3 regions of the Neorhizobium sp. DAR64862/K0K3 genome follow, and region 1 is predicted to be linked to each of the others. Evidence: predicted binding sites of a transcription regulator. Region 1 holds the regulator's gene; each other region holds the start of a gene.
What was found. Region 1 encodes PhoB, which activates phosphate uptake and scavenging genes when phosphate is short. Its sites were predicted from a motif close to TGTCATNNANCTGTCAT; they were not measured.
Positions count from the first base shown of each region.

Region 2: ACQY1L_RS15185 (alkaline phosphatase) is a predicted target of PhoB. The motif match lies at 844-860, and genes of this name have one in related genera.
Region 3: phnF (phosphonate metabolism transcriptional regulator PhnF) is a predicted target of PhoB. The motif match lies at 2,703-2,719, and genes of this name have one in related genera.

Region 1 is NZ_CP191449.1:2,658,485-2,664,475, forward strand. It holds gene ACQY1L_RS12845 (PACE efflux transporter) at 1-238, shown strand, start outside; gene ACQY1L_RS12850 (ArsR/SmtB family transcription factor) at 177-965, opposite strand; gene ACQY1L_RS12855 (DMT family transporter) at 1,090-2,004, shown strand; gene phoB (phosphate regulon transcriptional regulator PhoB) at 1,986-2,669, opposite strand; gene phoU (phosphate signaling complex protein PhoU) at 2,795-3,508, opposite strand; gene pstB (phosphate ABC transporter ATP-binding protein PstB) at 3,560-4,375, opposite strand; gene pstA (phosphate ABC transporter permease PstA) at 4,391-5,707, opposite strand; gene pstC (phosphate ABC transporter permease subunit PstC) at 5,704-5,991, opposite strand, start outside.
Region 2 is NZ_CP191449.1:3,132,861-3,138,851, forward strand. It holds gene ACQY1L_RS15175 (aspartate-semialdehyde dehydrogenase) at 1-514, opposite strand, end outside; gene ACQY1L_RS15180 (hypothetical protein) at 629-754, opposite strand; gene ACQY1L_RS15185 (alkaline phosphatase) at 912-2,675, shown strand; gene ACQY1L_RS15190 (hypothetical protein) at 2,843-3,280, shown strand; gene ACQY1L_RS15195 (ABC transporter ATP-binding protein) at 3,285-3,974, shown strand; gene ACQY1L_RS15200 (FtsX-like permease family protein) at 3,971-5,239, shown strand; gene ACQY1L_RS15205 (MFS transporter) at 5,402-5,991, shown strand, end outside.
Region 3 is NZ_CP191449.1:2,901,851-2,907,841, forward strand. It holds gene ACQY1L_RS14100 (ABC transporter ATP-binding protein) at 1-398, shown strand, start outside; gene dapB (4-hydroxy-tetrahydrodipicolinate reductase) at 422-1,240, shown strand; gene ACQY1L_RS14110 (2,3-bisphosphoglycerate-dependent phosphoglycerate mutase) at 1,263-1,898, shown strand; gene phnF (phosphonate metabolism transcriptional regulator PhnF) at 1,963-2,688, opposite strand; gene phnG (phosphonate C-P lyase system protein PhnG) at 2,809-3,261, shown strand; gene phnH (phosphonate C-P lyase system protein PhnH) at 3,261-3,860, shown strand; gene ACQY1L_RS14130 (carbon-phosphorus lyase complex subunit PhnI) at 3,880-4,986, shown strand; gene ACQY1L_RS14135 (alpha-D-ribose 1-methylphosphonate 5-phosphate C-P-lyase PhnJ) at 4,983-5,867, shown strand; gene phnK (phosphonate C-P lyase system protein PhnK) at 5,864-5,991, shown strand, end outside.

The DNA of each region.
Region 1 (5,991 bases):
ACGGGGTACGACGCTAAAGACGCCTGCCTTGCGCATTGCTCATGCGGTGCTGTTCGAAATCGGTCTGCTGGTCGTGCTGATGCCGTTTATCGCGTGGTATCTGCAGATTACCCTTCTCCATGCGCTGACAATGGATATCGCGATCGCGCTGTTCTACGTGGTCTATGCCTATCTCTTCAATCTTGGCTACGACAAGTTGTTCCCGCTGCCGGAATGGAAGACCCAGGAAGCCGCCTGACCATCAGAGTTTCGGACGGTGCAATACGCCAGTCCGATGGAAGCCTGAATTTGTCAGCAAACCCGATCTCTCCGGCGCGCGTGATCCGCAGAGCCCGGGTTTCCTCTCGGCGGCTGATCCAGCCGACGCCAAGAGCGCGGTCCAGCAGCGCCGCACCCATTTGTCCCGCCAGATGCGGCCGTCGCTCGCTCCAATCGAGGCATGTCCGGCAGAGCGGGCGTTTCGAACGGGTCAGCTGGTCGAGATCGATCCCGAAATCACAAAAGAAACGCCGACCTTCATCGGTGATCAGGCCGGCTCCATCGCCGAGCAGCAGATAGCCGTTGCCGGTCAGGGAGTCGGCGAGCGCGATGGCGAGACGGCCGGCCATGTGGTCGTAACAGGTGCGGACTAGCCGTAACGCTTCATCTTTCGGGCCCACAGGGTGATGGCGCTTCGGTCCGTCTGCGGCGACTGCCATCAACGCGTGGATCGCGTGCGCGACTTCCGGAGAGGCAAGTCGGTAATAGCGGTGCCTGCCCTGCTTTTCGACTGCGATCAGATGCGCCTGGGCCAGTTTGCCGAGATGGCCGCTGGTTGTCTGCGCGGTGACGCCGGCATGGCGTGCCAGTTCGCCCGCCGTCAGCGCCTGGCCGCCCATCAGCGCGGACAGCATGTTGGCGCGCGCGACATCGCCGATCAGGCTTGCAACTTCCGCAATCGTATTTCCTGAAACCATATTGGACATGATCCAGTTCTAGCACCGGAAAACTTTGCCGTCAGCGATCAACGGTTCGGCCGTCGCCGAAGCATTTCTTTTCCTCTCTCCGCTAAGAGGGGCGGAGATTGCATGGATGGGGATAGGAACTGGAATGGCGGACACCAAAACAAGCATGGCAACGGATCTGTTGCTGCTCCTCACGCTCGCGACGCTTTGGGGCGCGTCCTACACGCTGATCAAAGTCGGTGTGGAGACGATTTCGCCCGTCACCTTTATCGCCGTCAGAACACTGGTCGCCGGTCTCATTCTCGCTGCGGCACTTCGCCTTCGCGGATTGAAGCTGCCGACCGACCGGCAGACCTGGACGCTCTTCACGGTTCAGGCCGGCCTCAACAGCGCTGTCCCCTTCACCCTGATTGCCTGGGCCGAACAGACGACCGATGCGGGCCTTGCCACCATTTTGAGTTCCACGACGCCGATCTTCGCGTTTCTGCTGACGGCGCTGATCACGCGCCATGAAAGCGTCTCTGCGGCCAAGCTGTTTGGAGTTGCCGCAGGCATTGTCGGCATATGCCTGATCGTCGGCATGGAGGCGCTTGCCGGGTCGGGCGAGAACCTCTGGGCTCAACTCGCCATCGTGGCGGCGACGATCTGCTATGCGGCGGCTGCCATCTTCGGCAAGAATTTTAAGGGATTGGACCCGATGATGCCCGCCGCGGGATCGCTGATCGCAGGGGCGGCCATCCTCATTCCCGTGAGCCTCGTGGTCGACCGGCCCTGGACGCTGACGCCCAGCACCGATTCGATGCTCGCCCTGTTGGCGCTCGCGGTATTTTCGACGGCGCTCGCCTTCGTCATCTATTTCCGGCTGGTGCGGACGCTGGGCTCCGTCGGCACGACGGCGCAGGCCTATCTGCGGGTGCCGATCGGCGTTGGCATCGGCGTCGTGTTTCTCGGCGAAACGCTTGCCTCGACAGCCTGGCTCGGTCTCGCCTGCGTCGTGACCGGTGTCATTGCCATGACGCTGCCGGCTAGGAGACGCGGTGCTCAGGCTTCCATCGAGTAGCCGGCACCGCGGACCGTGCGGATGACGTCCTGCATGTTGGAGAAGTTGAGTGCCTTCCGCAGGCGCCCCACATGCACGTCGACGGTGCGTTCGTCGACATAGATGTCATGGCCCCAGACGCCGTCGAGCAACTGCGAGCGCGAAAAGACGCGGCTGGGCGACGCCATCAGGAATTCTAGAAGTCTAAACTCTGTCGGCCCGAGGCGAACTTCGCGGCTCTTGCGGTGAACGCGGTGGGTTTCGCGGTCGAGTTCGATGTCGCCGCATTTGAGGACGCTCGACAGCACTTCGGGTCGGGCACGACGCAGCATCGCCTTGACGCGGGCCATCAGCTCCGGTGTCGAAAACGGCTTGACCACATAGTCGTCGGCGCCCGTGGCAAGCCCACGAACGCGCTCGCTTTCTTCGCCGCGCGCCGTCAGCATGATGATCGGCAGGCGTTCCGTCTCCGGCCGCATGCGCAGGCGACGGCACAGTTCGATGCCTGAAACGCCCGGCAGCATCCAGTCGAGAATGAGAAGATCCGGAACGCGCTCCTGAAGCCTGATTTCCGCTTCGTCACCGCGAAGCACGGTATCGACCTCGTAACCCTCGGCCTCCAGGTTATACCGAAGGAGGACGCTGAGGGCCTCTTCGTCTTCCACGACTGCGATCTTCGGCTGCATTCCGACTTGCTCCGTCACTCGTCCCGAACTGCACTTAGATCCGCCAGATCCGCTCGCGCTGCTTCAGGTCATTGGTTTTGGCAGTTATCGTCCCGAAACCGGCAGGCGATTTCGGGAGAGCTGCATCATGTCCCGGCGGAGCCGAGCATGTTGGACGTATCGTCCTTCGGACGTTCGCCCTCCGGCTGTGCGCCGGTTGCGATGTAGTAGATGGTCTCGGCGATATTGGTCGCGTGGTCGCCGATGCGCTCGATGTTCTTGGCGCAGAACAGGAGATGGGTGCAGGTGGTGATGTTGCGCGGATCCTCCATCATGTAGGTGAGGAGTTCGCGGAACAGCGAGGTGTACATCGCGTCAATCTCTTCATCGCGCTGGCGGATGATTTCGGCTTTTTCCGCGGAGCGGTTGGCGAAGACATCAAGAACGTCCTTGAGCTGCACCAGCGCCAGTTCGGAAAGATGCTCCAGACCACGGGCGAGCTTGCGCGGGACGCCTGTTCCCTGCACGGCGAGCACGCGCTTGGCGGTGTTCTTACCAAGGTCGCCGACGCGTTCCAGGTCAGCTGCAATGCGCAGCGTGCCGATGATCTCGCGAAGATCGGCTGCCATCGGCTGGCGCTTGGCGATGGTGACGATCGCCTTGTCCTGGATATCGCGCTCGGCGTGGTCGAGAATGACGTCGTCCGAGATGACCTTCTGGGCCAGCGCCGAGTCGGAGTTGACGAGCGCACGCACGGCATCACCGCACATCTGCTCCGCCAGGCCGCCCATTTCGGAGATCCGGCGGTTCAGGTATTTCAGTTCCTCGTCATAGGCCGAGAGAATATGGGTCGAAACCATGTGTCTGATCCTTGATGTCTGCAGTTGCGGCTGACGGGCTCTGCGCCCGCATCAGCCGAAGCGGCCCATGATGTAATCCTGGGTGCGCTGGTCATCCGGATTGGTGAACATCTTGTCGGTATCGTTTTCCTCGACCAGATGGCCGAGATGGAACATTGCCGTGCGCTGTGAAACGCGGGCTGCCTGCTGCATCGAGTGGGTGACGATCACGATCGTGTAGTTGGCGCGCAGTTCGTGGATCAGTTCCTCGACCTTGGCCGTGGCGATGGGGTCGAGTGCCGAGCACGGCTCGTCCATCAGAATGACTTCAGGCGAAACGGCGATCGCACGGGCGATGCAAAGGCGCTGCTGCTGACCGCCGGAAAGGCCGGTACCGCCTTCATGCAGGCGATCCTTGACTTCTGCCCAGAGGCCGGCGCGCTGCAGGCTTGCCTCGACAATCGCGTCCATTTCCGTCTTGCCGCGGGCAAGGCCGTGGATGCGGGGACCGTAGGCAATGTTCTCGTAGATCGACTTCGGGAACGGGTTCGGCTTCTGAAACACCATGCCGACCCGGGCGCGCAGCTCCACGACGTCGATTTCCTTGTCGTAGATATCGTCGCCGTCGAGCGTGATCTTGCCGGTGACGCGGCAACCCTCGATCGTGTCGTTCATGCGGTTCATCGTGCGCAGGAAGGTGGACTTGCCGCAGCCAGACGGACCGATCAAAGCAGTGACGGTATTTTGGCGGACATTCAGGTTCACGTCATAAAGAGCGCGCTTGTCACCGTAATAAACGGAGACATCCTTGCCGATCATCTTATATGCAACGTCGTTCATTTTCTTGTCCAGCGCCTTCTCAACTGCAGCTTCTGACATCATGTTCATTGCTTCCCCCTTCCTCTACCAACGCCGTTCGAAGCGGCGTCGCAAGAGAATTGCGCCAACATTCATCAAGATCAGGAACAGGAGCAGGATCATGATCGCTCCCGAGGTTCGTTCAACGAAGGCGCGTTCCGCCTCGTTAGCCCACATGTAGATCTGTACCGGCAGCGCTGTCGACGGATCCATCGGCGTGGTCGGATAGTTCGCCACGAAGGCGACCATGCCGATCAAGAGGAGCGGCGCGGTTTCGCCAAGGGCGTGCGCGAGGCCGATGATCGTACCGGTCAGGATACCGGGCATGGCAAGCGGCAGGACATGGTGGAAGATGGTCTGCATCTTCGAGGCACCGAGCCCGAGCGCTGCAGCACGGATCGACGGTGGCACTGCTTTCAGTGCCGCGCGGGTGGCGATGATAATGGTCGGAAGCGTCATCAGCGTCAGCACCAGGCCGCCGACCAGCGAGGCCGAGCGCGGCAGGCCCATGAAGTTGATGAAGACCGCGAGACCCAACAGACCGTAGACGATCGACGGGACCGCTGCGAGATTGTTGATGTTGACCTCGATCAGGTCGGTGAACCGGTTCTTCGGGGCAAACTCTTCAAGATAGATCGAGGCTGCGACGCCGATCGGCAGCGACAGGACGAGCACGATCAGCATCATGTAGAAGGAGCCGATCAGAGCGACGCCGACGCCGGCTGCTTCCGGACGGCTGGACGCGCCGTTGAAGAAAATGCCGGTGTTGAATTCCTTGGCGAGCGCACCGCTGTCGGTCAGCTGCTTCATCCATCCGACCTGCTGGTCGGACACCTTGCGGCTGGTTTCCGCCACGTCGAGATTGATCTGGCCTTTCACGGCGCTGTCGATATCGCCGGCCGCCAGAAGCGAAACCGTCTGAGTCGTGCCGATGATCTCAGGATCGGAAACGACCATATCGCGCAGCTGGCCACGAACGCCGTCCGAAATCATCTGGTTGACGGCACGCAGGCCCTGGCGATCGGTTTCGGCGACGCCCAGAACCTTCGCCAGCGCATTGCGGGCGACGATCGGGTAGTTGGCCGTCATCAGCTTGGCCGGATCCGTAGCCCGCACATTATCCTTGTCGATGATCTGCTGCGAGAACTCGACAGGGATCGTGATCATCGTCTGCTGAAAGGCGGTATAGCCCTTCGAGACGACCGACCACAGAAGGAGCATCAGGAACAGGATGCCGAACGAGAGAGCAGCGATGCCATAGGCACGGAAGCGGCGCTCGGCGGCGTAGCGGCGTTTGATACCGATATCGCGACGGGCAGGCTTGGCCAAGACGCCGGCGGTGGAGGAAACCACGTCGGTCATTCGTACTGCTCCCGGTATTTGCGCACGATGTAGAGCGCGTAGATGTTGAGGCAAAGCGTGATCGCAAAGAGCGTGATGCCGAGTGCGAAGGCGACAAGCGTCTGCGGCGAGGTGAATTCAAGGTCGCCCGTCAGCTGGCTGACGATCTTGACGGTCACCGTCGTCATCGGCTCGAACGGGTTGAGCTGCATGCGGGCGGCGACGCCGGCGGCGAGCACTACGATCATGGTTTCGCCGATGGCGCGCGAGGCGGTCATCAGAAGTGCGCCGACGATGCCCGGCAG
Region 2 (5,991 bases), 470 kb from region 1:
TGAAGAGTTCGTCCATGCCTTCCTTGCCGGCACCGGACACCGACTGGTAGGTGGAAACGACGACGCGCTTGATCTTGGCAAAGTCATGCAGCGGCTTCAGCGCGACGACGAGCTGGGCCGTCGAGCAGTTCGGATTGGCAATGATGTTCTTCTTGGAGAAACCGACGATGGCGTCGGGGTTCACTTCCGGAACGATCAGCGGCACTTCCGAATCGTAGCGCCAGGCGGACGAGTTGTCGATGACGACGCAGCCCTGCGCACCGATCTTCGGCGACCACTTCTTGGAGGCATCGCCGCCGGCGGACATCAGGCAGATGTCGGTATCGGAGAAATCGTAGTTCTCGAGGTTGGAAACCTTGAGCGTCTTGTCGCCGAAGGAAACTTCCGTTCCCTGGCTGCGGGCGGAGGCGAGTGCGACGACTTCATCAGCCGGAAAACCACGTTCCGCGAGAATGTTCAGCATTTCCCTGCCGACATTGCCGGTTGCACCGGCGACTGCGATCTTGAAACCCATTTCTTTGCTCTCTTTCTGTCTCTCCTCGGTTTTCTGAGGGGGAAGCCCGTGTCGCGCGCGACGCGGTGTTCCTTGTCCCCGGCCGTACCGGGGAGAGAGCGGTGGCCAGAGACGTCAGACGATAATTTTCGTCGTCGTTTTGGCCGTGGTTTTGTCGGAAACCGAAAGGGCAACATCCAGCCGCCCGGCAGATACTGCCAGGTCATAGCACGCAGCAAAGCGAAAGTCGCGGCGAAGCATGGACACTCCTTTTCCAAAGCTGCTCATAAAAGATTTTGCCGCAGAGTCAAGGTTGATGCGATCGGACCTCGGCGCCGTTATCACGTTTCTGTCATTGCACTGTCATGGCATGGGGCTATCCCCGAACCTCTATGCGACGCAACGACGGGGGTTTTCCATGCGTATGCTTCTTGCTGCCTTTGCAGCCACCACAATTCTTTCCGGCGGCGTGCAAGCCGCCCACGCCGCGAACGTCTTTCCGCTTGATCGGGCGACGATCCTGACCGGCTCTCCATTCGATTTCAAGGTCGAGTTCAGCTCGGTCGTGAAGCCTGAGGACGTCAAGATCACCGTCAACGGCCAGGACTACAAGTCTCTGTTCGGCAAGGATGTCGAGTTCGTTGCAGAAGAGAAGAACAAGGACAAGGTTCTCGGTTCCGCCGTCGTGCTGCGCGCACTGACGATCGCGAATGCCGGCGACTACAAGGTTGAAGTCTCTGCTGGTCCGGAAACCAAGAGCGTGACCTGGAACGTTTATGGCACCGCGGCGCAGCCAAAGGCCAAGAACGTGATCTTCCTGATCGGTGACGGTCTTTCCGTGGCGCATCGCACCGCTGCCCGCATCATGGCCAAGGGCATGACCGAGGGCAAGGCGAACGGTCGTCTCGCAATGGACGACATCCCGCCGGCAGCCTTTGTCGGGACGTCCGCGACGGACGCTGTCGCCACCGACAGCGCCAACACGATGTCGGCCTATATGACCGGCCACAAGACAGCCGTGAACGCAATCGGCGTCTATGCCGATCGCACGCCTGACTCGATGGACGATCCGAAGGTTGAAACATACGCGGAAGCGGTCCGCCGCCAGACGAAGAAGTCGATCGGCATCGTCACGACCGCAGAAGTTCAGGACGCAACACCCGCAGCCGTCGTCGCCCATACCCGCAAGCGCGGCGACAAGGCGGAGATCAACGGCATGCTGTTCGACGTCAAGCCGGACGTCCTGCTCGGCGGCGGTTCCGCCTACTTCCTGCCCCAGGCGACGCCTGGATCCAAGCGCAAGGACGACAAGGACTATATCGCCCTGTTCAAGGACGCCGGCTACATGCTTGCGACCAGCAAGGCTGAACTGGCAAGGGCATCCGGCACCAATACGGGTAAGATCCTCGGCCTGTTCCACACCGGCAACATGGACACGACGCTTGACCGCGAATTCCTGAAAAAGGGCACGACCGCGAAGTTCCCGGACCAGCCGGGCCTCGTCGACATGACTAAGGTCGCCCTCGACACGCTGTCGAAGAACCCGGACGGCTTCTTCCTGATGGTCGAAGCTGCCAATATCGACAAGATGTCCCATCCGCTGGACTGGGACCGCGCCGTCGTCGATACGATCGAATTCGACAAGGCAATCGCCGCAGCCCGCGAATTTGCCGACAAGAACCCCGACACGCTGATCATCGTCACCGGCGATCATACCCACGGTGTTTCGATCATCGGTACGGTCAACGATGAAAAGCCGGGCGACGACATGCGCGAAAAGGTCGGGACCTATGCCGAGGCAGGCTTCCCGAACTATATGGACGAGAACAAGGACGGTTATCCTGACAAGGTCGATGTTACCAAGCGCCTGTTCCTGAACGCCAATAACGGCCCTGATCATTACGAGACATTCCGTCCGAAGCTCGACAATCCCTTCGTTCCGGCCATCCAGAACGAAAAGAAGGAATATGTCGCCAACGAAGCCTACAAGGATGTCCCTGGTGCCGTTCTCGTGACCGGCATCATTCCGAAAAGCGCCGACAGTGGCGTCCATGCGGTTGACGACGTCGTGCTTCAGGCTGCCGGCCCGGGTTCGGAAGGCTTCCGCGGCTATATGGAGCAGAGCGACGTCTACAAGGTTCTCGCGGAAACTTTCGCGCTGGGCGCCAAGCAGACCAACTGATCAGACCTATTGGGCCTGAACGACCAAAGAGGGGCATGTCCTGAGGCGTGCCCCTATCTACTTCAGATATCGCGGGACTTGAAGATATGCCTCAGCTGCAGGATGATGACGGCGCTCGTCAAGGGAAAGTGATTATGGGAGCGCTCGAGATGGTCGACCGTCGCCAGATGCTCAAGACCTCGCTTGGCATCATTGCCGGCCTGCCGCTGCTGATATCAGGCGCAACCGCCCGCGCAGGAAACGGGCTTTCCTTCGACGAACTCTACGGCAAGGTCAGCGTTCTCGGACTGGAATTTTCCGACAAGGTCAAGCGGCTGAACGGCCAGGAGATCGCCATGCGCGGTTTCATGGCGCCACCGCTGAAGGCGGAAGCCTCGTTCTTTGTTCTGACCGAAGTGCCGATGTCGATCTGCCCGTTCTGCTCCACCGATGCGGACTGGCCAGACAATATCGTCGTTGTCTATCTCGATGAGAAGCAGACATTCACCCAGCCAAGCCAGACGATCGAGGTGCGCGGCACGCTCGAGATGGGCTCGTGGACCGATCCGGACACCGGCTTCGTGAGCCTGCTGCGGATCCGACAGGCGGAATACGGTACGGTCTGACGACATGATGCCTCTGAAGGTGCAATCTCTCGCCGTCTCGTTTCCCGGTCTGGCGACACCGGTTCTTTCCATCGCGAACCTTGAGATCTCCGCCGGTAGCCGCGTTGCGCTGACGGGCGGGTCGGGATCGGGCAAGAGCACGCTTCTCAATATCATTGCGGGGCTGGAGCGTGTCGGTAGCGGCCATGTGGTCTGGGGCGGGCAGGATATCGCCAAACTGTCGGAAGGCCGGCGAGACCGCTGGCGGGCCGAAAATGTGGGCCTCGTGATGCAGGATTTCCATCTCTTTGCGGGTCTTTCGGCGCTGGATAACGTGCTGCTGCCGGCACGGCTTTCGCGGGTCTCGACCCCGAATCTGGTGAAAAGAGCGCATGAGCTGATCGAGACCGTGGGGTTGAAGCGACCCGGTCAGTCCGTCGAGACCATGTCGCGCGGCGAGAAGCAGCGGGTGGCGATCGCCCGGGCGCTGCTGCGCAAGCCGGGTATCATCATTGCCGACGAGCCGACGGCAAGCCTCGATCTCGAAAACGGCGAGGCGGTGGGGGATCTGCTTCTGTCCGTCGCGGCCGGTGCCGGCAGCACGCTTGTTGTGGCGACGCACGACCAACGCATGATCGAACGCCTCGACCGGCGCATCGTGCTCAGGGGCGGGTGCATCGTCGGCGATGATGTTGTCGGGAAGGTGCCGGTATGATCCGTTTTATCATCGCCGACCTGCGGCGTCTCTGGCTGGGCTGCGCCGTCGTGGTGCTTCTGGTTGCCTTAGCTACGGCGCTCGGGGTTGCCGTGACCCTGCAGGAACGGTCGCTGCGGCTCGGCAGTGCGCGTGCCGCCGACAAGTTCGATCTGGTGATCGGCGCCTCCGGCAGCGAAACGCAGCTGATCCTCTCGTCGATCTTCCTGCAGCCGGCACCCTTGCCGCTGGTCGATGGAGAAGTGCTGGCAAAACTTGCCGCCGATCCGCGCGTCGCCTGGGCAGCTCCCGTCGGTTTCGGCGATTCCTTTGCCGGCTATCCGATCGTGGGAACGACGACGAGGCTTGTGACCAGCACGACGCCGGGCTTTGGCGAGGGGCGCTTGTTTGCCGCGGAAGGCGAAGCGGTTCTCGGCGCTTCAGTCACTCTTACGGTCGGCGCCGTCGTCAAGCCGATGCATGGAACAGCCGAAACCGGTGGTCCAACCCATACGGAGATCGCATACAAGGTCGTCGGCAAGCTCAAACCGACCGGCACGCCATGGGACCGCGCCATTCTCGTGCCGATCCAGGCCGTATGGCACGTTCATGGTTTAGGCGCTGAGCATGAGCACGAGGACGCAAGCACGGAGCCTGCGGCAGCTGTCGCCTCTACCACCCATGACGAAGACCATCATCACGGCGGCATCGATCCGGATGCGCCGCTCGTCGAGGATTTCGGGGCTGATACCCCCGGCCTTCCAGCGATTCTGGTCAAACCGAAGTCGATTGCCGATGCCTATCGCCTGCGTCAGGCCTATCGCGGCAATGGCACGGTGGCGGTCTTTCCCGGCGAGGTGCTGACCGGCCTTTATGCGACGCTTGGCGATGCGAAAATGGTGTTGAGCGCGGTCGCTGCGGGATCGCAGGCTCTTGTCGCGGCGGCACTGGTGCTGGTGACGGTCATCCATGTGGGGCAACGGCGCCGGCAGATCGGCGCGCTGCGCGCGTTCGGGGCACCGCGCGGCGCCGTGTTCCTCATCGTGTGGCTGGAGCTTCTTCTCCTGGTTGCGCTTGGCATCGGGCTCGGCTTCGTCTGCGGGCTACTGGGGGCGCAGTTCGGCGCCCATCTGTTTACCGCGAAAAGCGGGGTCATCCTGCCGGTCGGGTTCACGAGAGACGACGTACGTCTGGCACTTTTTCTGCTGGGCTTTGCAGCGGTCCTTTCGGCCGTGCCGGCACTTCTTGCCTATCGGCAGTCGCCCGCCCAGGCGCTTCGCTCCTGACCATTCCGAGCTACGTCATTAGACGAAAGTCATAAGCCGAAAGCATGTCTCATCCGGCGTGCCAAATTCTGTCACTCTGCAACGATTGCGCTAACCTGTCTGGCCGAGGAGGAGAATGGCCGGACAGGAAGGCACGGAGTTCATCTTGTTGGGAGGACGACAATGGCACACGTCGCAACGGCAGCCCGGACGAAGGCTAGCCCCATGACGCGCGAGGAAAAGAAGGTCATCTTCGCCTCGTCGCTGGGTACCATTTTCGAATGGTATGATTTCTATCTCTACGGAACGCTTGCCGTCATCATCGGCCGGCAGTTCTTTTCGGCGTTTCCGCCCGCCACGCAGGCCATCTTTGCACTGCTGGCCTTTGCTGCAGGCTTTCTCGTCCGCCCCTTCGGCGCACTGGTCTTCGGACGGCTCGGCGATCTTGTCGGACGCAAATATACCTTCCTTGTCACGATCGTGATCATGGGCCTATCGACATTCTTTGTCGGTCTTCTGCCGAGCTACGAGCAGATTGGTGCAACGGCGCCCATCCTTCTCATCGCGCTGCGCATGTTGCAGGGCCTGGCGCTTGGTGGCGAATACGGTGGTGCTGCTGTCTACGTGGCGGAGCACGCCCCGCCCGGTCGCCGCGGATTTTACACGGCCTGGATTCAGACGACGGCGACGCTTGGCCTGTTGCTGTCGCTCGCCGTCATCGTGACGCTGCGCGTCAACATGGGTGAAGAAGCCTTTGCCACAAGCTATCCGGT
Region 3 (5,991 bases), 240 kb from region 1:
TTGCATATGCCCATGAATTCATCCTGGCGCAGCCGCTCGGATATGAAACGCCTGTCGGCGAAAACGGCATGAGCCTGTCCGGCGGCCAGCGGCAGCGGCTTTCGATCGCCCGCGCACTGGTGCGAAATGCGCCGATCCTGCTGCTCGACGAAGCGACGTCTGCGCTCGACAACGAGTCTGAAGCCGCCGTTCAAAAGGCGCTCGATACCGCCATGCGCGGACGCACCGTGATTGTCATCGCGCATCGGCTTTCCACCGTCGTCAAGGCCGACAAGATCATCGTGATGCACGAGGGCCGGGTGATGGAAGAAGGCACGCATGAGGTTCTTGCGCAGCGCAAGGACGGGCTCTACGCTCGCCTCAACAACCTGCAACTGCCCGTCAGAGATCTTTCGTGAATTCGTCAGGAAACAATTAGCCCATGGCCGCAAACGACATGAAGCTTGTAGTGGTTGGTGCGGCAGGCCGGATGGGCCAGGCCCTGATCCGGATCATCCATGAGACCGACGGCGTCACGCTGCATGCCGCAATCGAACGGGAAGGCTCAGCCTTCGTCGGCAAGGATGCCGGTGATCTTGCCGGAACCGGGCCGCTTGGCGTCACCGTCACCACCGATCCCCTGAAAGCGTTTCTCGACGCCGATGGCGTTCTGGATTTCACGGCACCCGCAGCGAGCGTGACCTTCGCCGGGCTCGCCGCACAGGCGCGCATCGTGCATGTGATCGGCACGACCGGATGCGGAGCCGAGCACGAGGAAAAGTTCGAGGCCGCCGCCCGGCATGCACGGGTCGTCAAATCCGGCAATATGAGCCTCGGCGTCAACCTGCTCGGCGTTCTGACCAGGGATGCGGCAAAAGCGCTTCCGGCAGCCGGCTGGGATATCGAAATCGTCGAGATGCACCACAAGCACAAGGTGGATGCGCCATCCGGCACCGCGCTGCTGCTTGGCGAAGCGGCGGCTGCTGGTCGCGGCATCGATCTTGCCACGCAGTCGGTGCGGGTGCGCGACGGCCATACCGGCCCTCGCCCTGCCGGCACGATCGGCTTTGCGACGCTTCGCGGCGGCTCCGTTGTCGGCGATCATTCGGTCATCCTCGCCGGCGAAGGCGAGCTGGTGACGCTGTCGCACAGTGCCCGCGACCGCTCGATCTTTGCCCGCGGCGCGGTTGCTGCGGCCGTCTGGGCGCGCAACGAAAAGCCGGGTTTCTATTCCATGCTCGACGTACTCGGGCTTTCTTGACACTATCGGAGGAATTCAATTCATGAGCGGTACACTCGTCCTCGTTCGCCACGGCCAGAGCGACTGGAACCTGAAGAACCTTTTCACCGGCTGGAAGGATCCCGAGCTTACCCCGCTCGGCATTCAGGAAGCCGAGACCGGCGGCCAGGCGCTTGCTGACACCGGCATCAAGTTCGATATCGCCTTCACCTCCGATCTCAAGCGCGCGCAGGATACGCTGAAGATCGTGCTCGACAAGCTCGGCCAGACCGACCTTGAGACCATCCGCGACCAGGCCCTGAACGAGCGCGACTACGGCGATCTCTCCGGCCTCAACAAGGACGATGCGCGGGCGAAGTGGGGCGAAGAGCAGGTGCATATCTGGCGCCGTTCCTACGACATCCCGCCACCGGGCGGCGAGAGCCTGCGCGACACCGGTGCCCGGGTATGGCCCTATTACATGACCGAGATCCTGCCGCGCGTGCTGCGCGGCGAAAAGATTCTCGTTGCCGCCCATGGCAATTCGCTGCGCTCGCTGGTGATGGTTCTCGACCGTCTCAGCAAGGAAGAGATCCTCAAGCTCAACCTCGCGACCGGCGTGCCGATGGTCTACGTACTGAACGCGGATTCGACCGTCGCTTCCAAGAAGGTTCTGGGCGACATGTCCGCCGCGCATTAATACGCGCCAAGTCTTCAAGATCGCGCCGGCTCGTATGGACAATGCGGGCCGGCGTTTTCATTTGTCAGTTCTCGATCGTGAACTGCACCATGTCGGCCGGGAAACGGCTGATCGCATACTGCACGGGCACGCCTTCCGGATCGGCGTTCAGTGCGCGCGTTACCAGCATGATCGCACCCGGCGACAATTCCAGATCTGCAAGGTCGGCGCTTTCGGCGTGGACCGCCGTAACCTCGGTCGAGACGCGGAGATAGTCGGTCAGGCCGATTGCCGCGAAGGCTGCGGTTATGGAGCCGCTCTCGCGATAGGCCTCTGCGATCCCTGAAAAGCGATCGGCCGGGAACCAGGCGGTTGCCCGTGATACCGGACGGCGATCCGCTTTGCGCAGGGTTTCAAGCCGGATCACGGCAGCGCCGACCGCAAGCTGCAGGCGCGACGCCAGGTCCGGTGTCGCCGATTCCTCGGACGCCGCCAGCAGCAGACCTTCCTTTTCTTTCGCCTGATCACCGATGCCCTCGCTGAACCGGGTTCGCCTGGAAATCGGGAAGTTCAGCCGCTCCTTGCGCTCGATCAGCGTTCCCCGTCCCTGAACGGCCCGCACAATGCCCTCCTGCGCCAGCGCTGCCAGCGCGCTTCTCACCGTATGGCGGTTCACGCCGCACTCCGCCGCCAGCGAGATCTCCGGCGGCACCTTGCCGGTCGCATCGTAATCGCCGTTTGCGATCGCCGTGCGGATACGGTCGGCTATCTGCCGCCACAACGCGACGCCGCTCTGCCTCTGAACAATCACCCGATCAGTACCCCTGTCACACGCTTGTTATACGCCGCCTTTATTGGTACATGTAATTTGTATGGTTGTCTATATAAATAGACATTTAGGAGATGACCGATGGATCCTGCGGGAAATCACATGGCGCTGGCGGAACCGGAAAAGCGGCGCCGCTGCATCGAGCTTCTGGCGCAAACATCCTGCGACGAATTGAAGGCCGCATGGAACGGGCTGTCCGACAAGCCCACCGTCAAACCCGTGCGCGGACCGGAAACCGGTCTGGTGATGGTTCGCGGCCGGATCGGCGGCGGCGGCTCGCCCTTCAATCTCGGTGAAGCGACGGTGACCCGCGCAACCATCCTTCTTGCCTCCGGCACGGCCGGCCACGCCCAGGCGCTCGGCGCCGACAAGGGAAAGGCGAGGCTGTCTGCGATCTTCGATGCGCTGTGGCAGGAAGCAGAGACCCGCGACTTCGTCGAAACGGCGCTTCTTTCACCGACCGAAAGCCGCATCGCCGCTGAGGACAGACAGAAAGCGGAAGAGACCGCGGCGACCCGCGTCGACTTCTTCACAATGGTACGGGGAGACGATTGATGGCCGTTCATGCACAAGCCCTCGCCGGTGGGTTCGCCGATCCGGTTTTCCAATCCCAGACCATTTTCAAAACGCTGATGGACGGGATGGCGCGGCCCGGAACGATCTACGACGCCGCGCTTCAGGCCGGCCAGCCGGAACCGCTCGGCAATGCGGCCGGCGCGATTGCTCTGACCCTCTGCGATCACGATACCCCCGTCTGGCTGAGCGCCGGTCTTGCAAAGTCTGCCATGCCGGAATGGATCGGTTTCCATACGGGTGCACCGATCACCCGCGAAAAGGCGCAGAGCAGCTTCGCCTTTATCGAATCAGGCACGGCACCCTCTTCCTTCGGCCTGTTTGCCGCCGGCACCCAGGAATACCCTGACCGATCCACGACACTGATCCTCGAAGTCTCAGCTCTTGGCGACGGCGAACAACTGACCCTGACCGGACCGGGGATCCTCGGCACCAGGACGGTCGCCGTCGCGGGACTGCCGGATATGTTCGGGAGGCTCTGGGACGACAACAGGGCGCTCTTTCCCCGCGGAGTCGACGTCATTCTCACTGCCGGAGCGCAGTTCCTGTGCCTGCCGCGCACCACCCGGATTGCCGGCTGAGCCGAAGGAGATCAAACCCATGTATGTTGCAGTCAAGGGTGGCGAGGCCGCCATTACCAACGCTCACGCATTGCTTGCCGACCGACGTCGCGGCGACCGGTCGCTTCCAGCCCTCACGATCGAGCAGATCGCCGAACAGCTTGGCCTTGCCGTCGACCGGGTGATGGCGGAAGCCTCGCTTTATGATCGGTCACTGGCAGCGCTTGCGGTGCGCCAGTCGCGTGGCGATCTGATCGAGGCGATCTTTTTGCTTCGGGCTTACCGCACCACGCTGCCCCGCTTCGGTTCTTCCCTTCCGGTCGATACCGCGGCCATGAAGGTCGAGCGGCGCGTCTCGGCGACCTACAAGGATCTGCCGGGCGGCCAGTTGCTCGGTCCCACCTTCGACTACACCCATCGTCTTCTCGATCCCTCGCTTCTGACGGATGAGGTGATCGCCGATCCTGCACGCAAAGAGGCGTCCGGCGAGGAGATCATGCGTGTCTCCGACATTCTGGCGCATGAAGGGCTGATCGAGCCGGACGGCGACCTTCCCGATGACCATGCGGCGGGAGACCTGACGCGCGAGCCGCTGGAATTTCCGATGGGTCGTGACCTCCGGCTGCAGGCACTCGCCCGCGGCGACGAGGGCTTCCTGCTGGCGCTCGGCTACTCGACGCAGCGCGGCTATGGCCGGAACCACCCATTCGTCGGCGAAATCCGGATCGGCGAGGTGGAGGTGGAAATGGACATGCCGGAACTCGGCTTCCCGGTCTCCCTCGGTCGCATCCAGCTGACCGAGTGCCAGATGATCAACCAGTTCAAGGGCTCCTCCATAGCACCGCCGCAGTTTACCCGCGGCTACGGGCTCGTGTTCGGGCAGAGCGAGCGCAAGGCGATGTCGATGTCGCTGGTGGACCGCGCCCTTCGCGCCGAAGAGCTTGGCGAGGACATTACCGCGCCGGCGCAGGACGAGGAATTCGTCATTTCGCACTCCGACAACGTGCAGGCGACCGGCTTCGTCGAACACCTGAAACTGCCCCATTACGTCGACTTCCAGGCGGAGCTTGCCATGGTGCGCAAGATGCGCGCCGAGATTGAGGCCGCTCGCCACGGCGATACCGAGATGAAGGATGCTGCCGAATGAGTGCCGATCTCGCCACCTACAATTTCGCCTATCTAGACGAACAGACGAAACGGATGATCCGCCGGGCAATCCTGAAAGCGATCGCCATACCCGGCTATCAGGTACCGTTCGCGTCGCGCGAAATGCCGATGCCCTACGGCTGGGGTACCGGCGGCGTGCAGGTGACGGCCGCGATCATCGGTCCGGACGATGTGCTGAAGGTCATCGACCAGGGTGCCGACGACACGACCAATGCGGTCTCCATCCGCGCCTTCTTCCAGAAGGTCGCCAATGTCGCGGTCACCACCCATACGAAGGACGCGACCATCATCCAGACGCGCCATCGCATTCCCGAGCAGAAGCTGACCGAAGGCCAGGTGCTGGTCTACCAGGTGCCGATCCCGGAACCGCTGCGCTTCCTCGAGCCGCGCGAGACCGAGACCCGGAAAATGCATGCGCTCGAAGAATACGGACTGATGCATGTGAAGCTTTACGAGGACATTGCCCATAACGGCCGCATCTCCAAGACCTATGCCTATCCGGTCAAGGTCGACGGTCGGTATGTGATGGACCCCTCGCCGACCCCGAAATTCGACAATCCGAAAATGCACATGTCCGATGCGCTGCAGCTGTTCGGCGCCGGACGTGAAAAACGGATCTATGCGGTTCCGCCGCATACCGAAGTGGTCAGCCTGGATTTCGAGGACCACCCCTTCGAGATCCAGACATTCGAGCAGGATTGCGCACTCTGCGGCGCGCACGGCGTCTATCTCGACGAAGTGGTGCTCGACGATCAGGGCGGGCGAATGTTCGTCTGCTCGGACACGGACCATTGCGAAGACAGACGCGAACATGGCCATGTCGGCGAGATGCTCGCCCCCAACCAGGAGGCAGCGGAATGAGCGACAATCCTCTTCTCAAAGTCAGCGGCGTTTCGAAATTCTATGGCAGCCGGATTGGTTGCCAGGATGTCAGTTTCGAGCTGTGGCCGGGCGAAGTGCTGGCCATCGTCGGCGAATCCGGTTC